Regions from separate parts of the Streptomyces sp. NPDC047886 genome, predicted to be linked through region 2. Evidence: riboswitches for the same ligand, from Rfam matches in the RefSeq annotation. Region 2 holds a riboswitch; the other holds the start of a gene.
The links. A riboswitch is a leader RNA that binds a small molecule or an ion and turns the genes downstream of it on or off. The one in region 2 is predicted to bind glycine.
Positions count from the first base shown of each region.

Region 1: another riboswitch for glycine. It lies ahead of gcvT (glycine cleavage system aminomethyltransferase GcvT); the one in region 2 lies ahead of gcvP (aminomethyl-transferring glycine dehydrogenase).

Region 1 is NZ_JBIDCF010000002.1:280,725-287,984, reverse strand. It holds gene ACGF5U_RS07030 (L-serine ammonia-lyase) at 403-1,770, opposite strand; gene glyA (serine hydroxymethyltransferase) at 2,007-3,263, opposite strand; gene gcvH (glycine cleavage system protein GcvH) at 3,300-3,674, opposite strand; gene gcvT (glycine cleavage system aminomethyltransferase GcvT) at 3,796-4,911, opposite strand; glycine riboswitch at 5,082-5,179, opposite strand; gene ACGF5U_RS07010 (AAA family ATPase) at 5,334-6,095, shown strand; gene ACGF5U_RS07005 (enhanced serine sensitivity protein SseB) at 6,154-6,903, shown strand; gene ACGF5U_RS07000 (enhanced serine sensitivity protein SseB C-terminal domain-containing protein) at 6,985-7,260, shown strand, end outside.
Region 2 is NZ_JBIDCF010000012.1:9,593-16,852, forward strand. It holds gene ACGF5U_RS28615 (DNA polymerase IV) at 1-1,082, shown strand, start outside; gene ACGF5U_RS28620 (PRC-barrel domain-containing protein) at 986-1,375, opposite strand; glycine riboswitch at 1,489-1,588, shown strand; gene gcvP (aminomethyl-transferring glycine dehydrogenase) at 1,768-4,653, shown strand; gene ACGF5U_RS28630 (DUF5999 family protein) at 4,810-5,016, opposite strand; gene ACGF5U_RS28635 (hypothetical protein) at 5,354-5,950, opposite strand; gene ACGF5U_RS28640 (glutamate-cysteine ligase family protein) at 6,434-7,260, shown strand, end outside.

The sequences.
Region 1 (7,260 bases), on a different contig from region 2:
TGTTCGTGGTGCCCTCGGGCTGTGCGTGGCGGCAACCGCACGATGGCCAGGGGCCCGGAATCCGGTGCCGGGCCGCGGCGCCACTCCCCAGGGCGGGAGCTGCCTGCTACCGGCCTGATGTGCCAGCTACCAGTTTGATGCTGACGACCGCGAATGCCTGCTCAGGGCCGTGGAACCGCAGCACCGTCCCTCCTGACTGCCCGCAGGCCGGCACCGCGCGTGGTCGGCCGACCGTTGCCCGGGAGCCAAGGCTCGGAAGACCGCTCCGAGCGGAAACATCTCAGGGGCTTGCAGGGACTTTCACGTCTGTCCCGGGGATGTCCCAGGGGCTTTCCGCCGCGTGAGCAGGGAAGGCCCTGACCGTGCCGGAAGGACACGAACGCGCTGTCAGGGCCTTCCGCCTCAGCACTCGATGATGTTCACCGCGAGCCCGCCGCGCGCCGTCTCCTTGTACTTGACCGACATGTCCGCGCCGGTCTCCTTCATGGTCTTGATGACCTTGTCCAGGGAGACCTTGTGGCTGCCGTCGCCGCGCATCGCCATCCGGGCGGCGGTGACCGCCTTGACCGCCGCCATGCCGTTGCGCTCGATGCAGGGGATCTGGACGAGCCCGCCGACCGGGTCGCACGTCAGGCCCAGGTTGTGCTCCATGCCGATCTCGGCGGCGTTCTCCACCTGCTCGGGCGAGCCGCCCAGTACCTCGGCGAGCGCTCCGGCGGCCATGGAGCAGGCCGAGCCGACCTCGCCCTGGCAGCCGACCTCGGCGCCGGAGATCGAGGCGTTCTCCTTGAAGAGCATGCCGACCGCGCCCGCGGCCAGCAGGAAGCGGACAACGCCGTCGTCGTCGGCGCCGGGCACGAAGTTCATGTAGTAGTGCAGGACCGCCGGGATGATGCCGGCCGCGCCGTTCGTCGGGGCGGTCACCACGCGCCCGCCCGCGGCGTTCTCCTCGTTCACCGCCATCGCGTAGAGGGTGATCCACTCCATGGACAGCGCCTGCGGGTCGCCCTCGGAGCGCAGCTTCCGCGCCGTGTTCGCGGCGCGGCGGCGGACCTTCAGACCGCCGGGGAGGATGCCCTCGCGGGACATGCCGCGCGCCACGCACGCCTGCATGACGCGCCAGATGTCGAGGAGGCCCTCGCGGATCTCGTCCTCGGTCCGCCAGGCCTTCTCGTTCTCCAGCATCAGCGCGGAGATCGACAGGCCGGTCTCCCGGGTGAGGCGCAGCAGCTCGTCACCGGTGCGGAACGGGTACTTCAGGACGGTGTCGTCCAGCACGATCCGGTCGGCGCCGACGGCGTCCTCGTCCACGACGAACCCGCCGCCGACCGAGTAGTACGTCTTCTCCAGCAGGGTCGCGCCCTCGGCGTCGTACGCCCACAGGGTCATGCCGTTGGCGTGGTACGGCAGCGCCTTGCGGCGGTGCAGGACCAGGTCCGTGTCGAAGTCGAAGCCGATCTCGTGCACGCCGAGGAGGTCGAGGCGCTTCTCGCTCCTGATCCGCTCGACCTGGTCGTCGGCGGTCTCGACGTCGACGGTACGGGGCGAGTTGCCCTCCAGGCCCAGGAGGACGGCCTTCGGCGTGCCGTGGCCGTGGCCGGTGGCGCCGAGGGAACCGTACAGCTCGGCCCGTATCGACGCGGTGTGGGCGAGCAGGCCCTCGTTCTTCAGCCGGCGCGCGAACATGCGGGCCGCGCGCATGGGGCCGACCGTGTGGGAGCTGGACGGGCCGATGCCGATCGAGAACAGGTCGAAGACCGAGATGGCCACGGGGAACTCCTTGGTTGGTAGACGCCGCTGTCTGCCGGGGTGGTGCAGGGGAGGGGCTTCAGGGGAGAGGGGAGAGGGGGAGGGGGAGAGGGGGAGAGGCGGGGAGGGAGGGGGATCGGGTGTCGGGGGCGGAGCCCGCGCGGGCACCGCGTGTCGTGCGGGGCATGGAGCGGGGCACCGCACTCACCGTCCAGTGTGCGCGGTGCCCCGCAAATGGTCTGTAACGTACGTAACGCTTACAGGCCAGGGTAAAGCGGGTGCTTCGCGGCGAGTGCCGTGACCCGCGCCGTGAGCGCGTCCGCGTCGTACGACGGCTTCAGCGCCTCGGCGATGATGTCGGCGACCTCGGTGAAGTCCTCGGTGCCGAAACCGCGCGTGGCCAGGGCCGGCGTGCCGATCCGCAGACCCGAGGTGACCATCGGGGGCCGCGGGTCGTTCGGGATGGCGTTCCGGTTGACGGTGATGCCCAGCTCGTGGAGCCGGTCCTCCGCCTGCTGGCCGTCGAGCTCGCTGTCGCGCAGGTCGACCAGGACCAGGTGGACGTCCGTGCCGCCGGACAGGACGGAGACGCCGTGTTCGGCGACGTCCGCCTGGATCAGGCGCTCGGCGAGGATCTTCGCGCCCTCGAGGGTGCGCTGCTGGCGCTCCTTGAAGTCCTCGCTCGCCGCGACCTTGAAGGCCACCGCCTTCGCCGCCACGACGTGCTCCAGCGGGCCGCCCTGCTGACCCGGGAAGACCGCCGAGTTGATCTTCTTCGCGAGCTCCTGTGTCGACAGGATCACGCCACCGCGCGGACCGCCCAGGGTCTTGTGCGTGGTGGTGGTGACGACATGGGCGTGCGGCACCGGGTTCGGGTGCAGGCCCGCGGCCACGAGACCCGCGAAGTGCGCCATGTCGACCATCAGGTACGCGCCGACCTCGTCGGCGACGCGGCGGAACGCGGCGAAGTCGAGCTGGCGCGGGTAGGCGGACCAGCCGGCGACGATCAGCTTCGGCTTGGACTCCTTGGCGAGGCGCTCGACCTCGGCCATGTCGACCCGGCCGTCGTCGCCGACGTGGTAGGCGACCACGTTGTAGAGCTTGCCGGAGAAGTTGATCTTCATGCCGTGGGTCAGGTGACCGCCGTGGGCCAGGTTCAGGCCCATGATCGTGTCGCCCGGCTTCAGCAGGGCGAACATGGCGGCGGCGTTGGCCTGGGCCCCGGAGTGCGGCTGCACGTTGGCGTGCTCCGCCCCGAAGAGCTCCTTGACGCGGTCGATCGCGATCTGCTCGACCACGTCGACGTGCTCGCAGCCGCCGTAGTAGCGGCGGCCGGGGTAGCCCTCGGCGTACTTGTTGGTGAGAACGGAGCCCTGGGCCTCCATCACCGCGACCGGAGCGAAGTTCTCCGAGGCGATCATTTCCAGGGTGGACTGCTGGCGGTGGAGCTCGGCGTCGACGGCGGCGGCGACGTCCGGGTCCAGCTCGTGGAGAGGGGTGTTGAGAAGCGACATCACGCGGTCCCTAGGGGTCTGGTGGGTGTTCTCGGGTCAGCCGGCGTACTCGGTGTACTCGTCGGCGGAGAGCAGGTCCTTCGGCTCGTCCGCGACGCGCACCTTGAACAGCCAGCCGCCCTCGAACGGAGCGGTGTTCACCAGCGACGGGTCGTTCACCACGTCCTCGTTGGCCTCGACGACCTCACCCGTGACCGGGGAGTACAGGTCGCTGACCGACTTGGTGGACTCCAGCTCACCGCAGGTCTCGCCCGCGGTCACGGTGGCACCGACCTCGGGGAGCTGCACGTACACGACGTCGCCGAGGGCGTTCGCCGCGTGCTCGGTGATGCCGACCGTCGACACGCCGTCCTCGGCGGCCGACAGCCACTCGTGCTCCTTGCTGTAACGAAGCTGCTGGGGGTTGCTCATGACCTGAATTCTCCTGTACGCGGGGGAGTGGTGGTGAACGGGGAGGGAGTGCGCGGGATCACGTCCGGCACCGCGAGTGCCGCGAGCCGGCAGCCTGGAGGCGAGCCTTCTCGCGAGCGTGTCACTTCTGGCGCTTGTAGAACGGCAGCGCCACGACCTCGTACGGCTCGTGGGTGCCGCGGATGTCGACGCCCACGCCGGCGGTGCCGGGCGCGGCGTGCGCCGCGTCCACGTAGGCCATGGCGATCGGCTTGCCCAGCGTCGGGGACGGGGCTCCCGAGGTGACCTCGCCGATCACCTGTCCGCCGGCGACCACGGCCATACCGGCGCGCGGCACCCGGCGGCCCTCGGCGATCAGGCCGACGAGCTTGCGCGGCGGGTTGGTCGCGGCGCGCTCGGCGGCGGCCTCCAGGGCGGTGCGCCCGACGAAGTCACCGGTCTTCTCGAACTTCACGACTCGGCCCAGGCCCGCGTCGAACGGGGTGAGCCCGGTGGTCAGCTCGTGCCCGTACAGCGGCATGCCCGCCTCCAGGCGCAGCGTGTCGCGGCAGGACAGGCCGCACGGGATCAGGCCGACGTCCCGGCCGGCCTCGGTCAGCGCCTGCCACAGCTTCTCGGCGTGCTCCGGCGCCACGAACAGCTCGAAGCCGTCCTCGCCGGTGTAGCCGGTGCGGGCGATCAGCGCGGGCACGCCCGCGACCGTGCCCGGCAGGCCCGCGTAGTACTTCAGGCCGTCCAGGTCGGCGTCGGTCAGCGACTTCAGGATGCCGGGGGACTCGGGGCCCTGGACGGCGAGCAGCGCGTAGGCGTCACGGTCGTCGCGCACCTCGGCGTCGAAGCCGGCCGCGCGCTCGGTCAGCGCGTCGAGGACGATCTGGGCGTTGGAGGCGTTGGCGACGACCATGTACTCGCTCTCACCGAGGCGGTACACGATCAGGTCGTCGAGGATGCCGCCGTCCTCGCGGCAGATCATGGTGTAGCGGGCGCGGCCCACGCCGACGCCGCCGATGTTGCCGACGAGCGCGTGGTCCAGCAGGTCGGCGGCGCGCGGTCCGGTGACGGTGATCTCACCCATGTGGGACAGGTCGAACAGGCCGGCCGCCGTGCGGACGGCGTTGTGCTCGTCGCGCTCGCTGCCGTAGCGCAGGGGCATGTCCCAGCCGGCGAAGTCGGTCATGGTCGCGCCGAGCGAACGGTGCACGGCGTCGAGAGCGGTCAGACGGGGGGCAGGGCTCATGGAAGGGCTCCCAGGTCCGGGGCATGGCTGGCGAGGACGGTCCTCCCCATCTGTCATCGGAACCTGAGAGGTTCGCCGTGACCCTGAGGGGTCGGTCGGCTTGCACCTTGGGTGGAGCACCCGTGCTCGAACGCGTGCGCTCGAAGCGGGGGCTCGCTTTTCAGATCTGCCTCATCCGTGCGGTACGGGGCCTGAGAGATTCAAGGGAGGAACTTGCTCCTTCGGCGCCCGGACCTGACCTGACCCGGGACTCTCCCGCGCGGATTCGATCGGCCGGTATGCGGTTGTCGGCGCATGCGGTTGACTGCGCCTGGCGCGGACATCATTGCACGAGGGGTCCGATCGGCAAATCACTTGTTCCTTATTACCCTTTCTTTACACTTCTTGGGCAAGGGTCGGGGAGCCGAGCAAGGGGGAGGGCGATGACGTTGCACCGGTCCGGTGTGTACGCGACGACCGCGGGGACGGCCGGAGAGGTGGCGGGCGGGGGCGGGGCGGCAGCCCGCCCCGTGGGCGCCCCGGTGACCGTTCCCACGGCTCCCACCGTTCCCACGGCTCCCACGGCTCCCACGGCTCCCACCGTTCCCGCCGCTCCCACCGTCGCGGTCCTGCGCGACCTGCGCGGGCGGGCCGGACGCGGCCCCCAGGAGCTCGCCTTCGCCCCCGGCGACCTCGTGGTGGTCTCCGGGCTCCCCGGCAGCGGCAAGTCCACCCTGATCGCGCGGGCGGCCGCCGGCTGCGCCGTCGACTCGCAGGACGCCCGGGAGCAGTGGGAGCGGCGCCTCCCCCGCCTCCTGCCCTACGCGGTCTACCGCCCGTTCGTACGGATCGCCCACTACGCCGGACTGCGGCGGGCGCTGCGCTCCGGCGACAGCGTCGTCGTCCACGACTGCGGCACACAGGCGTGGGTACGCCGCTGGCTCGCCCGCGAGGCCCGCCGCCGCGGCCGGTCGCTGCACCTGCTCCTGCTCGACGTGACGCCCCGCACCGCCCGCGAGGGCCAGCGCGAGCGGGGCCGCGGGGTGTCCGGCTACGCCTTCGCCCGGCACCGGGCCGCCGTCGGGCGGCTGGTCAGGGACGCCGAGCGGGGCGTCCTGCCGGGCGGCTGCGCGTCGGCGGTGCTCCTGGACCGCCCGGCGGCCACGGCCCTGACGCGGATCACGTTCTCCGGACCGCCGCGTTAGGGTGCTGCCGCACGCCGCGGACACGCGGGACCGGGAACCAGGACCAGGGGGCGCACCAGTGGACACCGCATGGCCGGGCAACGAGCTCGAAGAGGTGCTCGCCGCCTCCCTCGGCAACCCCTCCGCCGGAGGCCGGATCGTCGAGGTGCTGGGCCGTAGCGCCGTCTGGGTGCCCCTGCCCAGGGGCGGCGGCCCCGACAGCCCCGACCTGGACCTGCCGACGCTGACGCTGGAGCCCGACGGGCAGCCGTACGTCCCGGTGTTCAGCTCCGAGGCCCAGTTCCGCGCGTGCGTCGGCGACCACATGGCGTACACCGTCGCACCCGCCGTCGAGTTCGCCCGCGGCCTGCCCCCGCAGCTCGGCATCGCCGTGAACCCGGGCGGCGCCGTCGGGATCCCCCTCCCGCCGGCCGCCGTCGCCGAACTGTGCCGGGCCGGCCGCACCCCGCTGGACGGCCCCGCGAGCGGCGCCCGGGTGCGGCTGTTCGAGCCCGACTGGCAGGAGGATCCGGTGGACTTCCTGGCCGCCGCCGGCGCCGAGTTCGAGGCGGCGGGCGTCGTGCTCACGGCGCGGCGCGCCCTGGCCAGCGTCGAGGGCGAGGCGCCCGCCCTGTTCGTCGGCGTCCAGGTCTCGTCCTTCGAGGGTCCCGACCGCACCGCGCCCATGGACGCGCTCGGCCGGGCGCTGGGCCGCGTCCAGGTGCCGTGGCCGGTCAATCTGGTGCTGCTGGACGCGGCACAGGACCCGGTCGTCGACTGGATGCTGGAGAAGGTGCGCCCCTTCTACCGCCGCGAGCACAGCTCCTGACGGAGACGCCGCTTAAGCTGGTCCGGTCCACCGGTGGACCGGTGGTCCGGTGGACGAGACGGAAGAGGGGCGGGATCCAGGGTGAGCGCGTCAGGCACCGAAGCGGCCGGTGGGGGCTCCCCTGCCCGAGCGGAGTCCAGGGCTCCCGGGCAGGTGGAGAGCATGCTGCGACAGGTGACGCCCGGACGCTATGACGCGTACGAGGCGCTGCTCCAGGCCCTCGCCGACGGCCAGGTCTGGATGCTGCTCTGGCACGGCACGGCCGGTTCCCCCGACGCCCAGTACGGCAACATGGACGTCGACGGCCTCGGATACGCCCCGTGCGTCACCTCCGCGCAGGAGCTCGCCGCCTCCGGC
Region 2 (7,260 bases):
TCCCCGGGGTCGGCCCGGCGACGGAGGAGCACCTGCGGCGGGCCGGGATGACCACGGTGGCGGACCTGGCCGAAGCGGGCGAGGACGAGCTCGTGCGGCTGCTGGGGAAGGCGCACGGGGTGGCGCTGCACCACATGGCGCTGGGTCACGACGACCGGCCCGTGGTGGCCGAGCGGGACGCCAAGTCGGTGTCGGTGGAGGACACCTTCGACGTGGACCTGCACGACCGGGTGCGGGTGCGGTGGGAGGTGGAGCGGCTCGCGGACCGGTGCGTGCGCCGGCTGCGGGAGGCGGGCCGGTCGGGCCGCACGGTAGTGCTCAAGGTACGGCGGTACGACTTCTCCACGCTGACCAGGTCGGAGACGCTGCGCGGGCCCACGGACGACCCCGCCGTCGTCCGGGAGGCGGCGGCGCGGCTCCTGGACGCCGTGGACACCACGGGCGGTGTCCGGCTGCTCGGCGTGGGCGTGAGCGGGCTGGCCGACTACACGCAGGAGGACCTGTTCGCGCAGGCCGCGGCGGCGGAGGCGGAGACCGCCGTGGGCGAAGCCGGGGCGGCGGGGGACGAGGGCGGTGACCGCCAGGAGGCCGGGGGCGGGGGGCTGGCGGAGCTTCCAGGGAGCGGTGCGGGTGCCGACGCGCCCGGCGTGGGCGGAGGGGACGGCCAGGACGGTGTGACCGGCGTGGGGACGGGTGCGGGCGCGGGGACGGGGGCGGTGGACGCGGGGGGCGGCGGGCCGGTGGCCGAGCGGCGGTGGCCGGCCGGGCATGACGTACGGCACGCCGTCCACGGTCCCGGGTGGGTGCAGGGCAGCGGTCTCGGCCGCGTGACGGTGCGGTTCGAGCAGCCGGGCTCGCCACCGGGGAGGGTGCGGACGTTCCGGACGGACGACCCGGAGCTGGAGCTGTCGGACCCGTTGCCGCTCGTACCGCGGGAGGGCGGAGAGGACCCGGAGGGCGGCCGGGACGAGGGCCCGGGGGAGGGTCAGTCGTCCTGGCCCGCCAGCTTGCCGAAGTCCCGGTCGGGAGGCGGAGAGGGGGCGGATGAGTCGTCCGACGGCACGGGGAGGTCGAGTCCGTAGTGGTGGTAGAGCTGGAGTTCCTGCTCCGGCGACAGATGGCGGCCCACCCCGAAGTCGGGCGCGTCCTTGATCAGCGACCGCTCGTACGGGACGTGCAGGGCGCCGTCCACGAGGTCGCTCGGCTCCAGTGGGACGAAGGCGTCACGGCTGAACAGACCGGTGCGCACGGCCGCCCACTCGGGCCGGCCGGTCGCGTCGTCCAGGTACACCTCGTCCACGGTGCCGATCTTGTGGCCGTCGCGGTCGAAGGTCTTGCGGCCGATCAGGCTGCGCGGATCGATGTCGGTCTGCACGGTCCCTCCCACGGGTCGCAGAGGCTCCACATCACTACGAAAGTGCACATCGGTGACGTCGGCCACTCGAGGGATCGGGCGGGAACCTCGCTGGTACGCTGGCAATCGGCTGCTGACCCCGTGCGGGAGAGTCCTCCGGAGAAACCTTTCGGAGGCGCCGAAGGAGCAAATCCTCCCCGGAATCTCTCAGGCACCCTGTACCGCACGGACGAGGTCACTCTGGAAAGCAGGGCGGGCGTCGGACGGCATCCGCTCTCACCGACGGTGAAAGCCGGACGCGCCTCTGGCGTGCCCGGTGAAGCTCTCAGGTTGAGATGACAGAGGGGGAGGCCGTCCGGGCACCCGCGCCGTGGTGCCCCTCGCAGGTCGTATCGACCAGGAGGCCTCCGTACATGACCGCCAACCGTATTCCGCTCTCCCAGCTGGAGCGAGGCACACCCTTCGAGCACCGTCACATCGGGCCCGATGCCGAGGCACGCGCCAAGATGCTCGCGCAGGTCGGCTACGGGTCGCTCGACGAGCTCACGGCTGCCGCGGTGCCGGACGTGATCAAGAGCGCCGAGACGCTCGGACTGCCCGAGGCGCGCACCGAGGCCGAGGTCCTCGCAGAGCTGCGTTCCCTCGCCGACCGCAACCAGGTCCTCGCCCCGATGATCGGTCTCGGTTACCACGGCACGTTCACGCCGCCCGTCATCCTGCGCAACGTCATGGAGAACCCCGCCTGGTACACGGCCTACACGCCGTACCAGCCGGAGATCTCGCAGGGCCGCCTCGAGGCGCTGCTCAACTTCCAGACCGTCGTCGCCGACCTCACCGGTCTGCCCACGTCCGGCGCCTCGCTGCTGGACGAGGGCACTGCGGCCGCGGAGGCCATGGCGCTCGCCCGCCGCGTCGGCAAGGTCAAGAACGGTGTCTTCCTGATCGACGCCGACGCGCTGCCGCAGACCATCGCCGTGATCGAGACCCGCGCCGAGCCCACCGGCGTCGAGGTCGTCGTCGCGGACCTCAGCGAGGGCATCCCCGCCGAGGTCGCCGAGCGCGGCGTCTTCGGCGTGCTGCTCCAGTACCCGGGCGCCTCCGGCGCGGTCCGGGACATCAAGCCGCTCATCGACCGGGCCCATGAGCTCGGCGCGATCGTCACCGTCGCCGCCGACCTGCTGGCCCTGACCCTGCTCACCTCGCCCGGCGAGCTCGGCGCGGACATCGCCGTCGGCACCACCCAGCGCTTCGGCGTCCCGATGGGCTTCGGCGGCCCGCACGCCGGTTACATGGCCGTGCGCGACGCCTTCGCCCGCAGCCTGCCCGGCCGGCTCGTCGGCGTCTCCGTCGACGCCGACGGCAACAAGGCGTACCGGCTGGCGCTGCAGACCCGTGAGCAGCACATCCGCCGCGAGAAGGCCACCAGCAACATCTGCACCGCCCAGGTGCTCCTCGCCGTCATGGCGGGCATGTACGCGGTCTACCACGGCCCCGAGGGCCTCAAGGAGATCGCGAGCCGTACCCACCGCTATGCGACGATCCTCGCCGAGGGCCTGCGCGCCGGTGGCGTCGACGTCGTCCACGGCTCGTTCTTCGACACCGTGACCGCCCGTGTGCCCGGCCGGGCCGCCGAGATCGTCGCCGCCGCCCGCGAGGGCGGGGTCAACATCCGCCTGGTCGACGCCGACCATGTCTCCGCCGCCTGCGACGAGACCACCGGCCGCGCCCAGCTCGCGGCCGTCTGGGGCGCCTTCGGTGTGGCCGGCGACATCGAGGCCCTGGACGCGGCGACGGAGGACGCGCTGCCCGAGGCGCTGCTGCGCACCGACGCGTACCTCACCCACCCGGTGTTCCACGCCCACCGCTCCGAGACCGCGATGCTGCGCTACCTGCGCAAGCTCGCCGACCGCGACTACGCGCTGGACCGGGGCATGATCCCGCTCGGCTCCTGCACGATGAAGCTGAACGCGACCACCGAGATGGAGCCGGTCACCTGGCCGGAGTTCGCCCAGGTCCACCCCTTCGCGCCGGTCGACCAGGCGCAGGGCTATCTGACGCTCATCCGCGAGCTGGAGGAGCGGCTGGCGGAGGTCACCGGCTACGACAAGGTGTCGATCCAGCCCAACGCCGGTTCGCAGGGCGAGCTGGCCGGTCTGCTCGCGGTCCGCGCGTACCACCGGGCCAACGGCGACGCCCAGCGCACGGTCTGCCTGATCCCGTCGTCGGCGCACGGCACCAACGCCGCCAGCGCCGTGATGGCCGGGATGAAGGTCGTCGTCGTCAAGACCGCCGACGACGGCGAGATCGACGTCGAGGACCTGCGCGCCAAGATCGAGCAGTACCGGGACGAGCTCTCGGTGCTGATGATCACCTACCCGTCCACGCACGGTGTGTTCGAGGAGCACGTCGCGGACATCTGCGCCCAGGTGCACGACGCCGGCGGCCAGGTGTACGTGGACGGCGCCAACCTCAACGCGCTGGTCGGTCTCGCCAAGCCGGGCCGGTTCGGCGGCGACGTCTCGCACCTGAACCTGCACAAGACCTTCTGCATCCCGCACGGTGGCGGCGGCCCGGGCGTCGGCCCGGTCGGCGTCCGCGAGCACCTCGCCCCCTACCTGCCCAACCACCCGCTGCAGCCGACCGCCGGACCGGAGACGGGCGTCGGCCCGATCTCGGCGGCGCCGTGGGGCTCGGCCGGCATCCTGCCGATCTCCTGGGCGTACGTCCGGCTCATGGGCGGCGAGGGCCTCAAGCGGGCCACGCAGGTGGCCGTCCTGGCCGCCAACTACATCGCCAAGCGCCTGGAGCCGCACTACCCGGTCCTGTACACCGGCCCGGCCGGGCTGGTCGCGCACGAGTGCATCGTCGACCTGCGGCCGCTGAGCAAGGCGACCGGCGTCAGCGTCGACGACATCGCCAAGCGCCTGATCGACTACGGCTTCCACGCGCCGACGATGTCGTTCCCGGTGGCCGGCACCCTGATGATCGAGCCCACCGAGAGCGAGGACCTGACCGAACTCGACCGGTTCTGCGACACGATGATCGCGATCCGTGGCGAGATCGAGAAGGTCGCGTCGGGCGAGTGGTCCGCCGACGACAACCCGCTGCGCAACGCCCCGCACACGGCGGCCGCGCTCGGCGGCGAGTGGGACCACGCCTACAGCCGCGAGGAGGCGGTCTTCCCGGCCGGCGTCTCGGCCGCGGACAAGTACTGGCCGCCGGTGCGCCGGATCGACGGCGCCTTCGGCGACCGCAACCTCGTCTGCTCCTGCCCGCCGCTGGACGAGTACGACGCCTGACGGGCCGGGCCCGTATGACGCACGCTTGCCGGGCAGGACCGGCATGACGGGCGCGTACGACGCCTGACGGCCGCGAGCGCGCTGACATGCGTGGGGGCCGGTGCGGAGACGACTCCGCACCGGCCCCTTCCTCGTACGTACCGCCTGCCGCCGCGTCTAGGCGGCGGTCATGACCTGGGCGGCGCTGAGCGGCCGGTGCGGTGCGATGATCTGCCCGTCCGGCAGCAGCTCACCGGTGTCCTCGAAGGTGAGAACGCCGTTGCACAGCAGGCTCCAGCCCTGTTCCGGGTGGTGCGCCACCAGGCGGGCGGCCTCCCGGTCCGCGGAGTCGGCAGTCGGGCAGGCTGGCTGGTGCTGGCACATGGGTGGGTTCTTTCGCTGCGATGTGGTGTGTGTCCTGCGGCTCGATGCGGTGTTCATGGCCGCCCCCCGTCCTTCGGTCGGTCCTCTCCCAGTGTTGCCCCACGGGCGTCGATCCGCAGGGATTTCACGGCAGCACTTCCTCTTGCTGAAGGACGTATCACCCGCGCGGATGGTTCAGGTCAACCACCCTGTCCCTTCGGGTGGTTCGGGGTGGCCGGGGTTGACTAGTCCGTATGGGCAGAGGACCAGCGCGCGGATGACCCGATGCCCCGCGTCACGGCGACACGGGGCATCGGGTGGGGCTGGGCCGTACGGAGTGAACGCGCCGCGCCGCCCCTCAGGCCGTCGAACCGAGCAGCGGCGGGGGCGCCAGCCGCAGCGACAGCAGCGGCATCAGATCGGCGACCCGCTGCGGCCGGTGCGCGGCGATCCCGGGCGGTGCGGGGGCGAGCGGGATCAGCACGTCCGCCGGGGCGGGCGCGCCCGACGCGGGATCCGCTTCGGTGTCGCCGTGCAGCCACAGGGTCAGCATGTACAGCTCGGGCACGGACAGCAGACGCGGCTGCCAGCCGGTCTGGGACGCCTCGGCCTGGCGCAGCGCCCGTTCCGTCGAGGCGATGTAGGGGCCTTCGGAGAAGTGCGAGAAGGACCAGCCGTCAGGTGTGAGCATCGTGTCGGCGGCGGCGATGGAGAGCTCTCCACCGCGGATCATGAACCGCCAGCCGGTGAGCCGGGTGCGCGGGACGTCGGCGGACCCGAGGAGCGGGTCGCCGACGGCCAGCACATGGACGGGAAGCGGGAGTTCGGGGCTCAGTGGTCCCTGGACGGACCGGAGAGCGGGGGTGCGGGTCTCGCGGACGGCGACGGGGGAGTCGAGGGCCACGAGAACAGTGCGCAGGGCAGGCGGGGGTGCCTGGGAGACATGGAGCGGCATGGTGGGTCGCCTCTCACTCAAGAGACAGGGTGAAGCGTGGGCAGATGCGGACGGCACTGTCAGCGACGGGGCCAGAGGGGGCCCGAGGGGCCACGGTCGGGCGACGACTCTCTGCCTCGTGAGCGGAGTTTATACGACACATGTTCACAGCGTGTTTCCGCGGACTGTCCCGAAAGCGGCGGCACGGCCGAATCCGGCCTGCATTTTGTGGAGTTCCTACGGATTTCCGGTGAACCGGGAGCGCCGGTCTGCCCGCTCGCCCCGGGGCTGGTCGGCCGAAAATCGTCGGCGGAATTCACGGGCTCTCGCCGCTGGTATTTGCCGGCCGTCGGATGCCGAGCGAATGTGCCGCTTGGCCGACCTCTCCAGCCTACCGGTCACGCCGTCCCCGCGGGGGCGTTACGGATCGGTCCGGCTGGGCATCATCGTCCGTGACGCGAGCGGCCGATGCCGCGTGCCGCCCACTCGAGGAGGGACGCTTCGATGGGGGAGAAGGTCGTGGCAGGCGGAGTGGACCTGTCCGATCGGCAGAGGTACCGCAAGAAGCTCCAGCAGTGCCTGGCGGCCCTGGACCGGCTGTTCGCCGAGGAGCGGTTCGACCGGCCCCGCAATCTCATGGGGCTGGAGATCGAACTCAATCTCGCGGGTGCCGACGGTCTGCCGCGCATGATGAATGCCGAGGTGCTGGAGCGCATCGCGAGCCGCGATTTCCAGACCGAACTCGGAATGTTCAACCTGGAAGTGAACATCGCCCCGCACCGGCTCGGCGGGCGCGTTTTCGACCGGCTCGCCGAAGAGCTGCGCACCGGCCTCGGCTACGCGCACCGCAAAGCGGAGGAGCTCGGCGCCGGCATCGTGATGATCGGAATTCTGCCGACGATCGCGCAGCAGGACCTGGTGTCCGCGAACCTGTCGGACGTCGACCGGTACATGCTGCTCAACACCCAGATGGTCGCGGCCAGGGGCGAGGATTTCACCCTGGAGATCGACGGGGTGGAACGGCTGCGCTGCACCGCCTCGTCGATCACCCCCGAGGCCGCGTGCACCTCCGTGCAGCTGCACCTCCAGGTCACGCCCGCGCGGTTCGCCGACGTGTGGAACGCGGCGCAGGCGGTCACCGCCGTCCAGATCGCCGTCGGCGCCAACTCGCCGTTCCTGTTCGGCCGTGAGCTGTGGCGCGAGTCCCGGCCGCCGCTCTTCCAGCAGGCCACCGACACCCGGCCGCCCGAGCTCCAGGCACAGGGCGTACGGCCGCGCACCTGGTTCGGCGACCGGTGGGTCGGCTCGGCGCTGGAACTGTTCGAGGAGAA